4 regions of the Metabacillus sp. YM-086 genome follow, and region 1 is predicted to be linked to each of the others. Evidence: riboswitches for the same ligand, from Rfam matches in the RefSeq annotation. Region 1 holds a riboswitch; each other region holds the start of a gene.

Region 1 (4,519 bases):
TCTTTAGCTACTAATGCATCCTTGCTTAGTCCAATATCCACAAAAGCGCCCATATCCTCAACGATGTCCACCACTTCAACCCAGCCATATGTATCTTGGGTAATGAACGGCTTTTTCATTGTTGCGTAAAGGCGATCTTGTGCGTCAACACCAAAGAAAACCTCCACCTTTTCTCCTTCTTCAACTTCTCCGATCACTTCATTATTATGTAAAAGAACACGGTCTTTCCCATCTGTTAAAAAGTATCCGTAATCCACCTGCTCATCTATTGTTAGTGTTGCAAAAGTTCCTGGGATCATAAATAATATGTCCTGCCTTTCATCTTATGTTTTATACATTTCCGTATATATTGTAAGTAGATCCGCGGGTAGCCCCGAAGAGTCTCCTCGACAATTGATTCACACTTTTTAGGTAAAAGTTGTGATCATTGTTTTATTTTACTATAATCAACCTATATTATATACGCAATGGAGGATAATTATGGCGAAAGATAGTTCATTTGATATTGTATCAAAAGTTGAGTTTCCAGAAGTTACAAATGCAATCAATATCGCAATGAAAGAAATTGCAACAAGATATGACTTTAAAGGTAGCAAAAGCAATATCAGTCTAGAAAAAGAAGAGCTTGTTTTAGTTTCAGACGATGAATACAAACTAGAGCAGTTAAAAGATGTTCTTCTATCTAAGCTGATTAAGAGAAACGTACCGATTAAAAACATTTCTTATAAAAAGGTTGAAAATGCTTCTGGTGGCACTGTTCGTCAAAAAGCTGAATTGGTTTCAGGAATTGATAAAGATAACGCAAAGAAAATTAATACCATTATTAAAAACACTGGTCTTAAAGTAAAATCTCAAATTCAAGACGACCAAATCCGTGTAACCGGAAAAAGCCGTGATGAGCTTCAGCAAATTATTGCAGCAATCAAAGGTGCTGATTTACCAATTGATGTTCAATTCATCAACTACCGCTAATTAACCGCATAGTTACATATTATAAGTCAGGCCACCAACAACAGCCTGACTTTTCTACTATTATACGCATATTCCCACGATCTCATCATATGCTCTAACTGTCATCGTCTGGAAACACTCACCAAAACTTCCATCTAAAAAAAGCATCACAGACTATTAATTTTAGACAAATCATCATTTTACTATTGATATTTTTCGCAATATTAGATAAATTAGTTGTAATCCTTTTAATACGTTAAAGTTATTAAGAAAATTTCATATCTTATCAAGAGAAGCTGAGGGACTGGCCCGATGAAGCTTCAGCAACCGGTCCATAACGAGTGAAGTCTGGTTTACTTGATTGACTAAATTTAGAACATAACCCTAAGTCATTTTCTTTTAGCACAGAAAAATAAATAAAAATGACTCGAATAAAGCGCTTTTGTTTGTTCGAAGCATTTTTATTTATTTTTCCAAGGCTTGCCAAGCAAGCCGCTGCAAGCGAAAGCTTGCCGTGCTAAAAGAAAACATCCAACACAAAGTTAGAGCTTCTAATCTATGATAGTCTCTATCAAAAACCGTCAATCAAATTCTAAAACCACCCACCAAGACTTCTGCGAGTGCCAAGGTGCTAATTCCAGCAAGCATATTCAACATGCTTGGAAGATAAGGGAAGCTTATGATTATACAGCCTTCTCAACAAGAAGGCTTTTTTTATTAGTATAAATATGATCAATACTCAACTAGATCGGGGGCTCTTATTTATGAATTTTTTAGAAGATTTAAAAAGTAAAATTTTAATTGCTGACGGTGCAATGGGAACAATGCTTTACTCTCACGGAGTAGATCGCTGCTTTGAAGAATTAAACCTTTCTAAGCCTGAAGATGTGCTTGCTGTACACCAAGCCTATATTGAGGCAGGCGCTAACCTCATCCAAACGAATACATATGGGGCAAACGATATCAAATTGTCTCGTTACGGGTTAGAGGACGACATTAGACAAATCAATAAAAAAGCGATAGAAATTGCAAAAAAAGCTGCAAAAGAGTCAACCTATGTTTTTGGAACAATCGGAGGAATCCGTACCTTTAAAAAGAGTGCTCATAGTATTGAAGAAATTAAACGTAATTTTAGAGAGCAACTCTATCTTTTGCTAAATGAAGATGTGGACGGTCTACTACTCGAAACATTCTATGACTTAGAAGAAATGAAAACTGTTCTTTCAATTGCTCGAAAAGAAACAAATAAACCGATCATTGCAAATGTATCACTCCATGAAGCTGGTGTATTACAGGACGGTACTTCATTAACAGACGGATTTTCTATCTTAGAAGAACTCGGAGCAAACGTAATTGGCTTAAACTGCCGTTTAGGTCCACATCACATGATTCAATCTCTAGAAGAAGTACCTATTCCTGAGAAGGCTTTTCTATCTGTTTTTCCTAATAGCAGCTTACCTGCATTAAATGAGGGTCGTCTTGTCTATGAATCTGATGAAACTTACTTTAAGGAAAGCGCCCTAAAATTTAGAGAACAAGGTGTTAGATTAATAGGCGGGTGCTGTGGTACAACACCAAACCATATTAAAGCAATGGCTGAGGCAATAGCTAATTTAGCCCCTGTACAAACAAAGCAAGTAAAAGTCGCGAAAAAATCGGCAATTGAAGTTCAAGATCAAAAGGTAAACTCCCTCCCACCACTTGAGGAGATTGTGAGAGAAAAGCGCTCGGTTATTGTTGAGCTTGATCCTCCTAAAAAGCTTGGAATGGATAAATTTTTAGAAGGAGCACAAGCACTGCATGATGCAGGAATTGATGCATTAACACTAGCCGATAATTCATTAGCATCCCCTCGTATTAGTAATCTAGCAGCAGGGATTCTAGCAAAAGAAAAAACAGGTGCAAGAACACTAATTCATATTACTTGTCGTGACCGCAATTTAATTGGCTTACAATCTCATTTAATGGGGTTACATTCACTTGGTATGAGTGATGTATTAGCTATCACTGGAGATCCATCTAAAATTGGCGATTTCCCGGGAGCTACATCTGTTTATGATGTTTCATCATTTGATTTAATCAGCTTAATTAAACAATTTAACGAGGGTGTATCTTATTCAGGGAAGCCACTTGGTCAGAAAACAAATTTCTCTGTAGCAGCTGCTTTTAACCCTAACGTACGTCATCTTGATAAGGCTGTTTTAAGACTTGAAAAGAAAATTGCTCATGGTGCGGATTACTTTATTTCACAGCCTTTATACTCAAGTCAACAAATTATCGATGTTTATAATGAAACCAGAAATTTACAAGCTCCAATTTATATCGGCATTATGCCATTAACATCTAGCCGTAATGCAGAATTCATTCACAATGAAATTCCAGGCATTAAGCTTTCTGATTCTATTCGCGAAAAAATGGCGAATGCTGGAAATGACAAGGAAAAGGCTCGTCAAGAAGGCCTGGCCATTGCGAAGGATTTAATTGATACAGCATTTGACTTATTTAATGGAATTTATTTAATTACCCCATTTTTACAATATGACCTGACAGTGGAGTTAACAAATTACATCCATGAAAAGGAAAAACAGCGAGCTGAAAGGAAGATTACCCATGTCTAGCATAAAAAAAGAACTGGAAAAACGAATACTTGTACTCGATGGCGCTATGGGTACAATGATTCAAGCTGCAAACCTAACAGCTGAAGACTTTGGTGGCGAAGAATATGATGGATGTAATGAATACTTAACACTCACTTCGCCTAAAACAATTCAAGACATTCATGAAGCCTATTTAGAAGCAGGCTCAGACATTATCTCAACAAATACGTTCGGTGCTACAAGCCTTGTTCTAGACGAATATGACCTTGGTCATCTAGCATTAGAAGTTAACATTGAATCTGCAAAAATCGCAAAACGTGCTGCTGAGAAATTTTCAACAGCTGAAAAACCACGATATGTTGCAGGAGCAATGGGACCTACAACAAAAACTCTATCTGTTACCGGTGGAACAACGTTTGATACATTAGTAGAAAATTATGAAGAACAAGCAAGAGGGTTAATTCTAGGAGGAGCTGATTTGCTTCTTCTAGAAACAAGTCAAGATATGCTAAACGTAAAAGCAGGTTTCCTTGGCATTCAACAAGCGTTTGTAAACACTGGTAAAGAAATACCTCTTATGGTCTCGGGAACAATTGAACCTATGGGTACTACCTTAGCAGGACAGGATATTGAAGCCTTTTATGTTTCTCTTGAGCATATGAAACCAATTTCAGTTGGATTAAACTGTGCGACAGGTCCAGAATTTATGACAGACCATATCCGTACATTATCAGGCTTAGCAAACACTGCAGTTAGCTGTTATCCAAATGCAGGATTACCTGATGAAGAAGGAAACTATCATGAATCACCAGAATCATTAGCAAAGAAATTAGTTGCTTTTGCAGAGCAAGGCTGGCTTAACCTTGTTGGTGGTTGCTGTGGAACTACTCCTGATCATATTCGTGCTATTACTGAAGCTGTTTCAACAGTCTCCCCTCGTAAAATGGAAGAGATTTCAAACGGTCACACCG
Region 2 (4,519 bases), on a different contig from region 1:
GCAAATGTTTTTAAAGGAAGCTGTCGCAACCTTTTACAGAAGAGAGTACGGAGTGGAGGTAGATCCTGCTAGTGAAGTAGCGATTCTATTCGGAGGAAAGGCTGGGTTAGTTGAGGTTCCTCAATGCTTGTTAAATCCGGATGATGTTGTGCTTGTACCTGATCCTGGATACCCGGATTATTGGTCAGGAGTAGAATTGGCACGTGCCAAAATGGAAGTGATGCCTTTATTAAGCGAAAATCAGTTCCTACCGGATTACAAGAGCTTATCTAAAGACGCTGTAGAAAAGGCGAAGCTAATGTTTTTGAATTATCCTAATAATCCTACTGGTGCTACGGCAAACGAAAGTTTCTTTGAGGAAACAGTTTCATTCGCAAAAGAAAATAACATCTGTGTGGTTCATGATTTTGCATATGGAGCAATTGGCTTTGATGGAAAAAAGCCAATTAGCTTTTTACAAACAACTGGTGCTAAAGATATCGGTATCGAAATTTATACCTTTTCCAAAACCTTTAATATGGCTGGTTGGAGAATTGGTTTTGCTGTTGGAAATCCTTCAGTGATTAAAGCTATAAATTTATTGCAAGATCATATGTATGTAAGTGTATTTAGTGCTATTCAAGAAGCAGCTGCACATGCGTTACTTAGTCCGCAAACATGTGTTGAAGAACTAAATGCACGTTACGAATCACGTAGAAATGCTCTCATTACAGCTGTTCGTGAGATCGGTTGGGATGTTACGGCACCGTCAGGATCGTTTTTTGCTTGGTTGCCAGTTCCAAAACAATTTGATTCTTCTGAGGAGTTTTCTGATTTTCTACTTCAGCATGCACACGTCGTTGTAGCACCAGGAGTAGGCTTTGGTGAATATGGTGAGGGATACGTTAGAGTTGGTTTATTAACATCCGAGGACCGGCTTAGAGAAGCTGCCGATAGAATTAAGGCCCTTAATCTTTTTTAAGACATTACGCCTTAATTTTTTCCTCTTGACAGTAGAAGTGAGATCTGGCATAATCCATATTAATTTCAAAAATGAACGTTTCGTTCTTATCAAGAGCAGGTGGAGGGACTAGCCCAATGAAGCCCGGCAACCGACTTAACTTAGGTTAAGCACGGTGCTAATTCTTGCAGCATTCGCTGATAGATAAGGAGATTGCTTATTACTTATGCATTTAGTAACCTCTTTGATCTATCAAAGAGGTTTTTTTTATTTAAAAAAACAGAAAAAATAGAAAAGGAATGTTATGCATAAACTAAATAAAGATGATAGAATTAGTACGATAAATAGAAAGATTCAGAAAACGTGATATATAGAAAGTAGGGTTTTAAGTGAGTGAAGTCATTGCTACATATCTTGTACACGATGCTAAAGGAGATTTACATAAAAAAGCAGAAGGAATTGCTTTAGGATTAACGGTTGGTTCCTGGACAGATCTTCCATTACTTGAACAGGAGCAACTTAAAGCTCATAAAGGTCGTGTTCTAGAGGTCAGTCAGCTAGAATCTTGTGACAAAACAAATCAATTTTTAGGAAAAATCGTAACTAAAGGAATAATTAAAATTGCTTATCCGAGTATAAATTATTTTCATGATCTCCCCGCCATATTAACAACTGTTTTCGGAAAGCTATCTCTAGACGGTGAAGTAAAATTACTTGATTTAGAGTTCTCGGAAGTTGTGAAAGCAGCGTTTCCGGGGCCGAAATTTGGTGTACAAGGAATTCGGGAATTAGTCGGTGTTTATAATCGCCCTTTATTAATGAGTATTTTTAAGGGTGTAATTGGTCGTGACTTACAATATTTAAAAGATCAGTTAAGACAGCAAGTATTGGGTGGGGTTGATTTAGTAAAAGACGATGAAATTCTGTTTGATAATCCATTAACTCCATTCGAGGAGCGAATTCTTGCTGGTAAAGCGGTATTAAACCAGGTGTTTCAAGAAACTGGACATAAAGCTTTATATGCTGTGAATTTGTCTGGTAAAACATTTGATCTTAAAGATAAAGCTAAAAAAGCTTCAGAGCTTGGTGCAAATGTTTTGTTGTTTAACGTATTTGCATACGGGTTAGATGTACTACAAAGCTTAGCAGAGGATCCGGATGTAACGGTGCCTATTATGGCTCACCCTGCTGTGAGCGGAGCTTCTACTGCATCCAGCTTATATGGATTTTCAAGTTCACTTTTACTAGGTAAGCTATTACGAATATCTGGTGCTGATTTCTCTTTATTCCCTTCTCCGTATGGAAGTGTAGCATTAGATCGAAAAGAAGCCTTAGGTATTGCAGAAAATTGTCTGAAGAAAGAATCCTTTAAGCAATCGTTTCCAGTTCCTTCTGCAGGAATTCATCCAGGTTTAGTTCCGTTGCTTATGAATGATTTCGGTATAGATTCAATAATAAATGCTGGTGGTGGTGTTCATGGTCATCCAAATGGAGCAATTGGCGGTGGACAAGCATTCCGATCAGCAATTGACGCAACTCTAGCAGGCACTTCTTTAAAAGAAGCAGCGAACGTACATGAAGATCTCAAACTTGCCATAGATCTTTGGGGTGTCAAAGAGGTGAGTAAATGAGTGATCGAGTAATTATATGTGATTTTGATGGGACGATTACAGAGACTGATAATATTATTGCAATTATGAAAAGATTTGCTCCACCAGAATGGGATGCTTTAAAAAATGATGTATTATCACAAAGAATCTCTATTCAAGAGGGTGTTGGGAAAATGTTTCAATTACTACCATCTTCTTCTAAGGACGAAATTGTGAACTACATTTTAAATCATGCGCAAATACGTTCTGGATTTAAGGAATTTGTTCAATATACAAAAAAGAACAATATCCCTCTTTTTATTGTTAGTGGAGGAATTGATTTTTTTGTTTATCCATTACTTCAAGGGTTAATTGAAGAAGAACAAATATATTGTAATAGGGCGAATTTTAGTAATGAAAACATTCAAATAGAATGGCCTTTTAGTTGTGATGATTCTTGTTCGAATGATTGCGGTTGCTGTAAGCCGTCACTTATCCGCAAGCTAACAAAGTCTACTCAAGAAAAAATTGTAATAGGAGATTCAATAACGGATCTTCAAGCTGCAAAACTAGCAGATTATGTAATAGCAAGAGATTTGCTATTAGAAAAATGTCAGGACCTTCATTTGCCACATCAGCCCTTTACAACTTTTTATGATGTGATTAATATTTTAGAAAAGCTAGAGGAGGTGAAGGCATGACCGTTTTCAACCAAAGGTGGGAAGAATTAGCTGACATAAAGAGGGTGTTAGCAAAACGAGATTGGTTTCCAGGTACAAGTGGGAATCTTGCGATAAAAGTGAGCGATGAACCTATCGAGTTCCTTGTAACAGCAAGTGGTAAAGATAAGACGAAGGAAACAGATGAGGACTTTTTACTAGTTAATGGAGAAGGAAAGCCGGTTGAGGATACTCACTTAAAGCCTTCTGCAGAAACATTATTACATGTAGAGATTTTTAATAAAACAAAAGCTGGGTGCAGCCTTCACGTTCATACAGTTGACAATAATGTTATATCAGAGCTCTACGGTGATAAAGGAAAGATTACATTTAGAGGACAGGAAATTATTAAAGCATATGGCTTATGGGAAGAGGATGCTGAATTTACAATCCCAATCATCTATAACTATGCACATATTCCAACTTTAGCGGAAAACTTTAGTGAGTTTGTAAAAGAAGATGCGGGGGCTGTTCTTATTAGAAATCATGGAATAACCGCATGGGGAAGAGATGCATTAGAAGCGAAGAAATATTTAGAAGCAAGTGAATTTTTATTTTCCTATCATCTGAAGCTATTATCATTAAAATCAGTTTTGACTTAATGACAATAGGAAGGAAAAAATTATATAAAACATACTATATAACGGAGGAGAAAGATCATGGCAGTAATTAAAGTTAGAAATACAAATGAAGTAATTGAAGGTCAAGAACAGGTTTCAAATTTTTTAGAGAAACAAGGTGTTCTTTATGAGCATTGGGATATGAGCAAACTTCCTTCACACTTAATTGAAAAATTTGTTCTTAGCGATGAAGAAAAATCTGAAATTTTAGCAGCATACAAATCTGAAATTGAAGATTTAGCTGAAAGAAGAGGATATAAGACTTGGGACATCGTAGCGTTATCAGATGCTACACCAAATCTTGAAGATTTATTAAAAAAATTCGAAAATGTTCATACACACACTGAAGATGAAGTACGTGCTATTACTGCAGGTCACGGTATTTTCATTATTAAAGGCGATGAGCAAGTTGGTTACTTCGATGTAGAATTAGAAGCTGGGGATGTTATTTCGGTACCAGAGGGTAACCCTCATTTCTTTACATTAATGGAAGACCGTCAAGTTGTAGCAGTTCGCTTGTTTATTGAAACAGAGGGATGGGTAGCTCATCCATACCAAGAAGAACAAGAATTAAATAAATAATAGTGAAAAAGCGTAGAACTAAAGATTCTACGCTTTTTGCATTTACATATTCATTAGCTCATGTTTTCT
Region 3 (4,519 bases), on a different contig from region 1:
GTCAACCATTTTACACAACGAAGGAACGTGGAACAGGGCTTGGTTTAATGGTAAGCTATAAAATAATTGAGGAACATCAAGGTCAAGTTGAGGTTGAAAGTGAAGAAGGGAAAGGGACAACATTTCATATTACCCTTCCAATTACACAATAAAAAAATAGTAAAGAGGATATACACAAATGTTTTATACTTATTATGACTCCCCAATCGGGAGACTTACAATTGTATCGACACTTGGAGAAATTACTCATTTATTTTTAACTATAGAACAATTTAATGAATTTCAAGGTGCAAACAAGCTTGTGGAAGATGGGCAACATCATATCCTTCGTGAAGCAGTAAAACAGCTTCATGAATATTTTTATGGAGGAAGATCAAACTTTGACCTACCATTTGAGATAAAAGGCACTGACTTTCAAAAAAAGATTTGGACTGAGTTACGTCAAATTCCGATTGGACAGGTTTGTAGTTACCAAGACATTGCCGTCAAAATTGGTAACAAGAACGCTGTACGTGCTATTGGGCAAGCAAATAAAGCAAATAAATTGCCAATATTTATCCCATGTCATCGTGTTATAGGGAAGAATCAAAGGCTGACCGGTTATGCTGGAGATAAAAATGAGTTAAAGGCTAAGCTTTTAACTCATGAGAATATTGCATTTAAACACTAACATGGTTATCAAGGGAACAACTAACTACTTGTCACATTTTTTCCTTTGCAACATATTATTTGAGTAAGAGAAAAAAGTTGCGTAAGGTAAAGAAAGGGGCAAGTTATATGTGGAATCAAAGCAAACGTCCAAAAAAAGTTCTCTTTTACACTTCTATACTATCAAAACTTCATATTATTTCAGAAAAGGAAAAAAATATCTTAATTGAAAAACAAAAAGGACCAAAGCTCTAGTGTTAAACTAGGCTTTGGTCCTTATTGTATATAGATGGATTTAATTAGAAATATTAATTGGAGAATAATTTTTTGATCTCTTCCGTATATTCTCCAGTTATTATTCCTTTTTCCGTTATGATACCTGCGATCAAATTATTAGGAGTAACATCAAAAGCAGGGTTAAACACTTTCACATCTTTTGGTGCAACTTGAATGCCGTTAATCTGAGTAACCTCTTCTGGATTGCGTTCCTCAATCGGTATTTGATCTCCGTCAGTAATAGAGGGATCAAATGTAGATAGAGGTGCAGCAACATAAAAAGGAATGTTAAATGATTTTGCTAAAAGTGCTAAATTAAATGTTCCAATTTTATTTGCTGTATCACCGTTTGCAGCAATACGGTCTGCTCCAACAATAATTGCAGTAATGTCCTTGGACTTTATCGTATGTGCTGCCATATTATCAGTTATAAGTGTAACATCAACACCTGCTTGCATAAGCTCCCAAGTAGTTAGACGTGCTCCTTGTAAGACAGGCCTTGTTTCACATGCGTAAACACTTAAGTTAATATTTTTCTCTTTGGCTAAGTAAAAAGGAGCAAGTGCTGTACCATACTTTGCAGTTGCTATGGATCCTGCATTACAAATCGTCATAATTCTGTCTCCATCTTTGAAAACGCTCAATGCATGTTCACCAATTAATTGACAAACCTGTTCATCTTCTTTTTCAATTAAGATGGCTTCTTTAAGGATTGTTGATTTTGCTTCATCTATTGTTTGAACATTTGACACACTTTTCATAAGTCGATCTAGTGCCCAAAATAAGTTTACAGCAGTTGGTCTTGAGCTTGCGAGATAATCATGACTTTTCTGTAAATTTAGATGAAACTCCTCAAATGATTTTGATTGATCCTGCAAAGCTGCTAGAGCTAAACCATATGCAGCAGTTATTCCGATAGCTGGGGCACCTCGAACTTTTAAAGATTGAATAGCTTCCCACACATCTTCAATGTTTCTTAATTCAAGGTATTCCGTTACCTGTGGAATCTTTTGTTGGTTTAATAAAGAGACATAATCTTCCTTCCATATGACGGAACGAGGAATGGCAAAATTTTCGTTTAACATTTTATGAAAAAAACTCCTTTAAAAAAATGTGTTGAACCACTAGTAGAATAGATCAATGTGTTTTAGATTACTGATAAAGCTGTTTGGTTAACAAGGTCTCTAATTTGTTGCGTGTTTTTAATTGTTTTTCTATTTACAATAAGCTCTCTGCCGATTTTTAGGACAATTTGCTTTGTAGAAATTTTCTTTTCATATGGTTCAATTGTGTCAAGGTCAGCTACATGGGCTAGACCGATTGCTCGTCGGATTAATTCGCATCCTGCATATCCAGTAGCTTCTTCAAAGATCTGTTCTAAAACATAATCTAAGTAGCCGTCTAACTTCGTATATATTTCTAAACCATCATTATCCCATGATCTTGAAAATTCTCTTACAAACACATCCCAAGTTGTCTCTAAATGATGGAAAAGAATTTGTTGTTTATTCGTTTCTCGAGATAATGCATTAAAAAGTAAATTCGCAAATACTTGACCAACATCAAAGCCGATAGGACCGAAGTAAGCAAATTCAGGATCAATGATTTTTGTTTCTTGTTCATCTGCAAAAATACTTCCAGTATGCAGGTCACCGTGTAATAGTGCTTCAGCTTTTGTTAGAAAGATCTGTTTAAGTTTAGCAACCTCAACCTTTAATTCATTGTCCTGCCAAATTTGTTCTACATCATCTTGAAGTTCTGGCTCGTAATCGTTTGTTTCATGATCGAAGAAGGGATCAGTAAAAATAAGGTCTTCAGTTATTTTACAAAGATCAGGGTTGATGAATTGTTGAACCAATGATTTTTTATAATGTTGATCCATTCCATAATCAGATGTATAAAACAATGTTTTAGCAAGGAATTCTCCAACATGTTGAGATAATAGTGGTAAATCTTTTCCACTAATAAAGGCTGCTCTAGCAATTTCAAGATGTGATAGATCTTCCATGATTGTTATTGCTAATGATTCGTCTGAATAAAAAACTTTTGGTACATATTGTGGAACAAATTCCGCTTGCTTAAGAAGTGCATTTGTTTCGATTCTGGAACGATCAAGAGTTAGCGGCCAGCTTTCACCAACTACCTTCGCATATGGTAATGCTTGTTTAATAATGATGCTTTCTCCATTTTCTGGATCTTTCACCCTGAAAACTAAGTTTAAATTTCCATCGCCAATTTCATTGCATGTTAGTTGACTATTTTCAGAAAGCAGCTGTAATTTCTTTGCTAAGGCAATTGCTCCATTTTCAGTTAGTGGTTCGTAAATAGGTGATTTTTTATGTGCACACATTTATTTATCCTCCAATTTTTTGTTTTTGGAGGCTTTTCTAAAAAGAAAAGCCTCTTTCCAGATTGAAAGAGGCTTGAAGTCATTGCTTCGCACCTCTCATCTTTCAGAAAGATTTTCTTTCTGATGGAATTAGCACCGTGCCCAACTGGAAGTCCCAGGTATTATTTCATTTTAAGATGAAATATGGTCGGTTGCTGCGGCGTCATTGGGCCAAGTCCCTCTGCCAACTCTTGATAAGAGATTTTTTATTTAAAACATAAGTATATGTTTAGCATATTAAGTATTCGAAAAATTAATGCTTTTCTAGAAAAATATATCGCTTGATTAGGATATTACCAATGTTACTTTATCTTTGTCAATATATTATTGGGAATTGCCTAAATATTTGTGAAGTTTCTTATTGATAAAATTGTGGTAGGCGGTCATCAAAGATTGGGATTTGACTGCGTACCTTTTTGACAACTTCAGCGTCTATTTCGGCTGAGATCATTCCGGCTTTTTCGTTAGCTTCAGCTACTATCTCTCCCCATGGATCAATGATGAGAGAATGTCCTGCAAATTCATTATTTGGATCAGACCCAGCACGGTTACATGCAACAACATAACATTGATTTTCAATGGCTCTGCTTAGCAGTAGTGTTTTCCAATGATGAAGTCTTGGCATAGGCCACTCAGCAACAACAAATAATACTTCTGCACCTTTTGTTGTATGAGCGCGTATCCATTCCGGGAAACGGATATCGTAGCAAATGACTCCTGCACTTTTCAGTCCACCTATTTCAAATAACCCTTTTTCAGTTCCCGAAACTAAAAAATGATGTTCATCCATGAGTTTAAATAAGTGAAGCTTGCTATATTCATGGATAAACTCTCCGTTATTGTCCACAATATACATCGTATTTGTCACGCTATCTTTGCTTTTTTTTGCAATAGAGCCACCAACAAAGTGAACATTATACTTTTTTGCTAAGTTACTTAGGAATGTTTTTGTTCTCTCGCCATCATGATCAGCTATTTCATCAAGGCGAGTTAAATCATAGCCAGTTGTCCAAAGCTCAGGAAGGACAATGATGTTCGGTTTCTCTTGTTCGACTGCTAATGCCACTTTTTCTTCTACTTGCTCATAATTAAAATCAGGATCACCAAATTTAATATCAAGTTGAATACATGCAATGATAGGTTTCATTTTTTCAGTCACACCTTCATTTATAAATTTTTACTTTACAAGTTGCTTCTAACAATATA
Region 4 (4,519 bases), on a different contig from region 1:
TAATAGTTTTGTCGATAAAGTGTAGACTATGTCTGAATTTTACGAAGGAAAAATGTTTATTTTAGAATCCTCTTGTTTTTATAATGATAACAGGTATAAAAATAAGGAGATTAGTAGAATGGCATTATCTAAAGAGGATTGGAAAGTCATTAATTTTTTTACATATGAAAGAGTTTTAATTGATTATACAGCCAGAACAATTTCTAGGAGAGAAGATTATAAATTAGAAGAATTAGATACAAAATATCTTGTTGAATTAATAAAGGGAATCGGAGAGTATATACAGAAAACCTCAGATGGAATTAGAAGCTCTGAAAATACGAAACTCCTTATTGATAGTGGCATTTTTGACTATTTAGCAACAAAAGTAACATTTGAATCAGAAATTAATAAACGCTTAAGACACTTGCAGGTATCAAATGTATATAATTGAGTTAATTTCAATTATGACTCTTAAGTCAAAAAACGAACATCTTTCTTCATTTTGAACATGTTAATAAAAAATAATACACGGATAAGAACATTATTAAATGTGAAATTTATACGTTTTTTGGTAACAAATGATACATTATGAAATTGATCCAATTGATTTTTTATAATAACTATTAGAAATATTCAATTAATGATTGACATCTATCCTGTAGAGTATTAAAGTATATTTATTGTTTATTTTACTTAATCGCATAAAAAGATCTCTTATCAAGAGTGGCAGAGGGACTGGCCCGATGACGCCCGGCAACCGTTCAATTAGAATTGGTGCTAAATCCTGCAAAGCTTTTAAAGCTTTGAAAGATAAGAGAGGAGACTCCTAAAATTGTGGTGAAACCTCTCTATCTTTAGAGAGGTTTTTTTGTTGCCTAGTATTACTAGACATAATTAAAAAGTTTTATAGAAAATAAGGGGGCAATGCAACGATGAAAAACAGATTTTTTAATGCAGCATTTCTTTTGACTATTGTGCTGACGTTACTTGTGACAGGTTGTTCTTCAAATAATGGAGAAACAGCTGAATCAACTCAAGCTAAAGGAAATCCAGAAGTATCATTAGATAATGTACCTGAACGTTTTGCAAATGGTGAAGGTGCTAAAATCAAAGTTATCCGTAAAATCGGTGGAGATGATCATACAGCTCAATTTTTAGCAGGAGCTAAAGAAGAAGGAGAAGCGTTAGGATTTACAGTTGATGTATTTACCGCAAACGGTGATACAGCTAAATTCCATGATGCTATTGCCCAGGGCTTAGAGGAAGACTATGACGGTTTTATCATTTCACATGGAGATGATGAAGCAACTGTTGATGCTGTTCAAAAGCTTGTTGATGCAGGAAAAAGTGTTGTTACATTTGATTCAAATGAAGGGTTAGCTGAAATTGGAGGGGTAACATTAACTTCACAAGATGATGAGGCGTTAGCAAAGCTCGCGTTAGATCAATTAGTTCAAGATACAAACGGGGAAGCAAACATTGTTTATCTATGGGTTGACGGATTCCCACCAATGGTGAGAAGAAACGCAGTATACCAAGATATTCTTGCTAACAATTCAGGTATTAAAGAAGTTGAACGCTTTGGAGTTGCAGCAGCAGATACATCTGTTCAAACACAAAATGCTGTGGCGGCAATGTTGAACAAACATCCAAAAGGTGAAATTGATGCGATTTTTGCAACATGGGATGCTTTTGCAATAGGTGCAGCGCGTGCGATTAAAGAAGCTGGAAGAGATGAAATTAAGATTTATGGAATTGATGTTTCAAATGCAGATCTTCAAGAAATGCAAAATGAAGAAAGTTCTTGGAAGTACACAGCAGCTGTTGATCCGAAGTTAATTGGTGCAGTTGATATGAGATTGTTAGCGAAAAAGCTTGCGGGAGAAGAAACACCAGAAGCGTATAATCTTGAAGCTTCTCTTATTTCACAGGAAGCATTGTTACAGTCAAGTGAGCCAATTAATATGGTGAATCTGGCAGATACTGTGGAAGGCTGGGGCCAATCTACTGCATTTGAAGAAGAGTGGATGAAAACGTTAAAAGAATATTATAAGAAATAATGCTTTAGACTTAACGAACACTCTCTAAGGTTATGAGAGTGTTCGTTTTCCTCTGATTACCTCACATACATTAAATCCCATAGAAGTGTAAATTAGTAGAAAGGAGGCAAATTGATGAATCACTCAGTATTAGAAATGAAAAAAATTTCAATAGAATTTCCTGGTGTAAAAGCATTAGATGAGGTTGACTTTATTATGAAAAGTGGAACTACACATGCTTTAATTGGTGCGAACGGTGCTGGAAAATCAACACTAATGAAGGTGCTATCAGGTGCTTATACTCACTATACCGGGGAAATCTCAGTTGACCAGACCAAAACGATCATCAAGTCACCTAAAGATGCACAAAAAAATGGTATACAAATTGTCCATCAAGAAGTCGACACTGCCCTTATTCCTTATTTAACAGTTGGAGAAAATATTATGCTTACAAAGACTGTGAATGAAATGGGAAAGAGACAATTTATTAAATGGAAAAAGCTGCATGAGCATGCAACAACTATATTAAACAGCTTGAATATAAAAGTATCTTCCACGAAACTTGTTAGTGAATTAACTTTGGCTGAGAAGCAAATGGTTCTAATTGCAAGAACAGTTTCTTCGGATTGCAAATTTTTAATTTTAGATGAACCAACTGCACCATTAAGTCACTCTGAAACAGTGGAATTGTTCCGTATTGTTCGTGAACTAAAAGAAAAGAATGTTGGGATTATCTTTATATCACATCGTCTTCCTGAAATTTTTGAAATATGTGATGACATTACAATTATGAGAAACGGAAAACTTGTAACTCACGAAAAGATAAGTGAAACAACACCTAATCGAGTAGTGGAAAGCATGCTAGGAAAAGAGTTAGAGGAGCAATTTCCTCAAAAAGCAATTCATCCGGGAGATTTGCTTTTTGAAGTAAATAATTTAAGTGATTCTGAAAAGTTGAATTCTGTTTCATTACAGATTTGTCATGGTGAGATTGTAGGGATTGCAGGTCTTGTAGGTGCGGGGAAGACAGAATTGTGCAAGGCATTATTTGGAGAGACAAAAGTGAAATCTGGTGAGTTAAAACTTAAAGGAAAGAAATTGTCAATTTCCAACCCATACCAAGCTGTAAAGTCTGGGATTGCCTTAGTACCAGAGGAAAGGCGAAAAGAAGGGATTCTTGTTCAAGAATCTGTAGTGACCAATTTAACTGCAGCGAATCTAGGAGCATTTACCAAGCCTTTTAGCTTTTTGAATCGAAAAGCAGAAAAGCAAAAGGCGGTTGAGTTAATAAAAAGTTTAGGGATTAAAACACCTTCAGAGGAAACGAAAGTGCAAAATTTATCTGGAGGTAATCAACAAAAAATCGCAATAGGTAAATGGCTGATAACCGATGCGGATGTCTATATTTTTGATGAACCAACTAAGGGTGTTGATGTTGGTGCTAAAAAAGATATTTTTGACCTGATCAGTGAGCTTGCGAGTAGAGGGAAAGCAATTATTTATGCATCTTCTGAATTGGCTGAGATTATAGGTATTACAAACAGATTATACGTCCTATATGATGGTCAAATCGCTAAGGAATTAGAAACAGATGCAACGAATGAAGAAGAACTATTATATTATTCAACAGGAGGCAACTAGGATGGCAGATGTAAATCCTGTACAATCAACCAATTCAAAGAAATCATTTGATCTTTTTCAATTTTTATATAAGTATGGAACCATTTTAACAATATTTATTTTAATAGCTGTTTTTGCTGCATCTAACCCAGCATTTATTCAAGGAAATAACATAATTAATATCTTAAGGTCCATATCCATTGTGACAATCATTGCTATTGGTATCACGATTTCTCTTTCTGTCAATGGGTTTGATTTATCTGTGGGATCTGTTGCTTCTTTATCAAATGCAATAGTTATTTCAATGTTTGTTTGGTTTTCGCAGAACACAGTTATTGCCATACTTTCTGCTATTATTGCATCATTATTAGTTGGTGTTTTAAACTCATTTATTATCGTAAAAATCAAGGTGCCAGATATGTTACTTACGCTGGCCACTATGTTTATTATTCAAGGTATTGCACTAACGTATACAAAAGGTGCGACTGTGTCGCAAAACATGGTTATGCCTGATGGGACCTTTGCTACAGGTATGATCAGTCCTGTTTTTGAAAAGATTGGACAAGTACCATGGATTATTATCATCATGGTCATTGTAGTTGTTGTGGTACATGTTTTTCTTACCTATACAAAACATGGCCGCTATATGTATGTGATTGGCGGAAATATTGAAGCTGCGAGATTGTCAGGAATACCTGTTAACAAATATAAAGTTGTAGCCTATCTTCTTTCAGCTCTTTTTGCAGCAATAGGTGGTATTGTTTTGGCTTCAAGGGTCATGACTGCTGAAATAAATGCTGGTGCTCCCTACTTAATGGACTCTGTTGCGGCAGCATTTATCGGATTCTCCGTTTTAGGAGCAGGAAAGCCAAATGCAT

Evidence for each region. A riboswitch is a leader RNA that binds a small molecule or an ion and turns the genes downstream of it on or off. The one in region 1 is predicted to bind S-adenosylmethionine.
Region 2: linked by a shared signal. The riboswitch ahead of mtnW (2,3-diketo-5-methylthiopentyl-1-phosphate enolase) and the one ahead of ACEWK1_RS06420 (bifunctional homocysteine S-methyltransferase/methylenetetrahydrofolate reductase) in region 1 are both predicted to bind S-adenosylmethionine.
Region 3: linked by a shared signal. The riboswitch ahead of mtnK (S-methyl-5-thioribose kinase) and the one ahead of ACEWK1_RS06420 (bifunctional homocysteine S-methyltransferase/methylenetetrahydrofolate reductase) in region 1 are both predicted to bind S-adenosylmethionine.
Region 4: linked by a shared signal. The riboswitch ahead of ACEWK1_RS25700 (sugar ABC transporter substrate-binding protein) and the one ahead of ACEWK1_RS06420 (bifunctional homocysteine S-methyltransferase/methylenetetrahydrofolate reductase) in region 1 are both predicted to bind S-adenosylmethionine.

The regions. Positions count from the first base shown of each region.
Region 1 covers NZ_JBLUOI010000009.1:107,252-111,770, forward strand. Annotated here, with positions in the region: gene ACEWK1_RS06410 (S1 RNA-binding domain-containing protein) at 1-299, opposite strand, end outside; gene ACEWK1_RS06415 (YajQ family cyclic di-GMP-binding protein) at 481-972, shown strand; SAM riboswitch class I at 1,232-1,374, shown strand; gene ACEWK1_RS06420 (bifunctional homocysteine S-methyltransferase/methylenetetrahydrofolate reductase) at 1,716-3,569, shown strand; gene metH (methionine synthase) at 3,562-4,519, shown strand, end outside.
Region 2 covers NZ_JBLUOI010000002.1:52,452-56,970, forward strand. Annotated here, with positions in the region: gene ACEWK1_RS01155 (pyridoxal phosphate-dependent aminotransferase) at 1-961, shown strand, start outside; SAM riboswitch class I at 1,045-1,151, shown strand; gene mtnW (2,3-diketo-5-methylthiopentyl-1-phosphate enolase) at 1,330-2,571, shown strand; gene ACEWK1_RS01165 (2-hydroxy-3-keto-5-methylthiopentenyl-1-phosphate phosphatase) at 2,568-3,230, shown strand; gene ACEWK1_RS01170 (methylthioribulose 1-phosphate dehydratase) at 3,227-3,850, shown strand; gene ACEWK1_RS01175 (1,2-dihydroxy-3-keto-5-methylthiopentene dioxygenase) at 3,908-4,450, shown strand; partial or broken gene abc-f (ribosomal protection-like ABC-F family protein) at 4,493-4,519, opposite strand, start outside.
Region 3 covers NZ_JBLUOI010000002.1:47,672-52,190, forward strand. Annotated here, with positions in the region: gene ACEWK1_RS01130 (PAS domain-containing sensor histidine kinase) at 1-152, shown strand, start outside; gene ACEWK1_RS01135 (methylated-DNA--[protein]-cysteine S-methyltransferase) at 179-670, shown strand; gene mtnA (S-methyl-5-thioribose-1-phosphate isomerase) at 957-2,009, opposite strand; gene mtnK (S-methyl-5-thioribose kinase) at 2,072-3,274, opposite strand; SAM riboswitch class I at 3,368-3,514, opposite strand; gene ACEWK1_RS01150 (carbon-nitrogen family hydrolase) at 3,672-4,460, opposite strand.
Region 4 covers NZ_JBLUOI010000112.1:7,388-11,906, reverse strand. Annotated here, with positions in the region: gene ACEWK1_RS25705 (hypothetical protein) at 119-433, shown strand; SAM riboswitch class I at 694-799, shown strand; gene ACEWK1_RS25700 (sugar ABC transporter substrate-binding protein) at 915-2,042, shown strand; gene ACEWK1_RS25695 (sugar ABC transporter ATP-binding protein) at 2,157-3,662, shown strand; gene ACEWK1_RS25690 (ABC transporter permease) at 3,664-4,519, shown strand, end outside.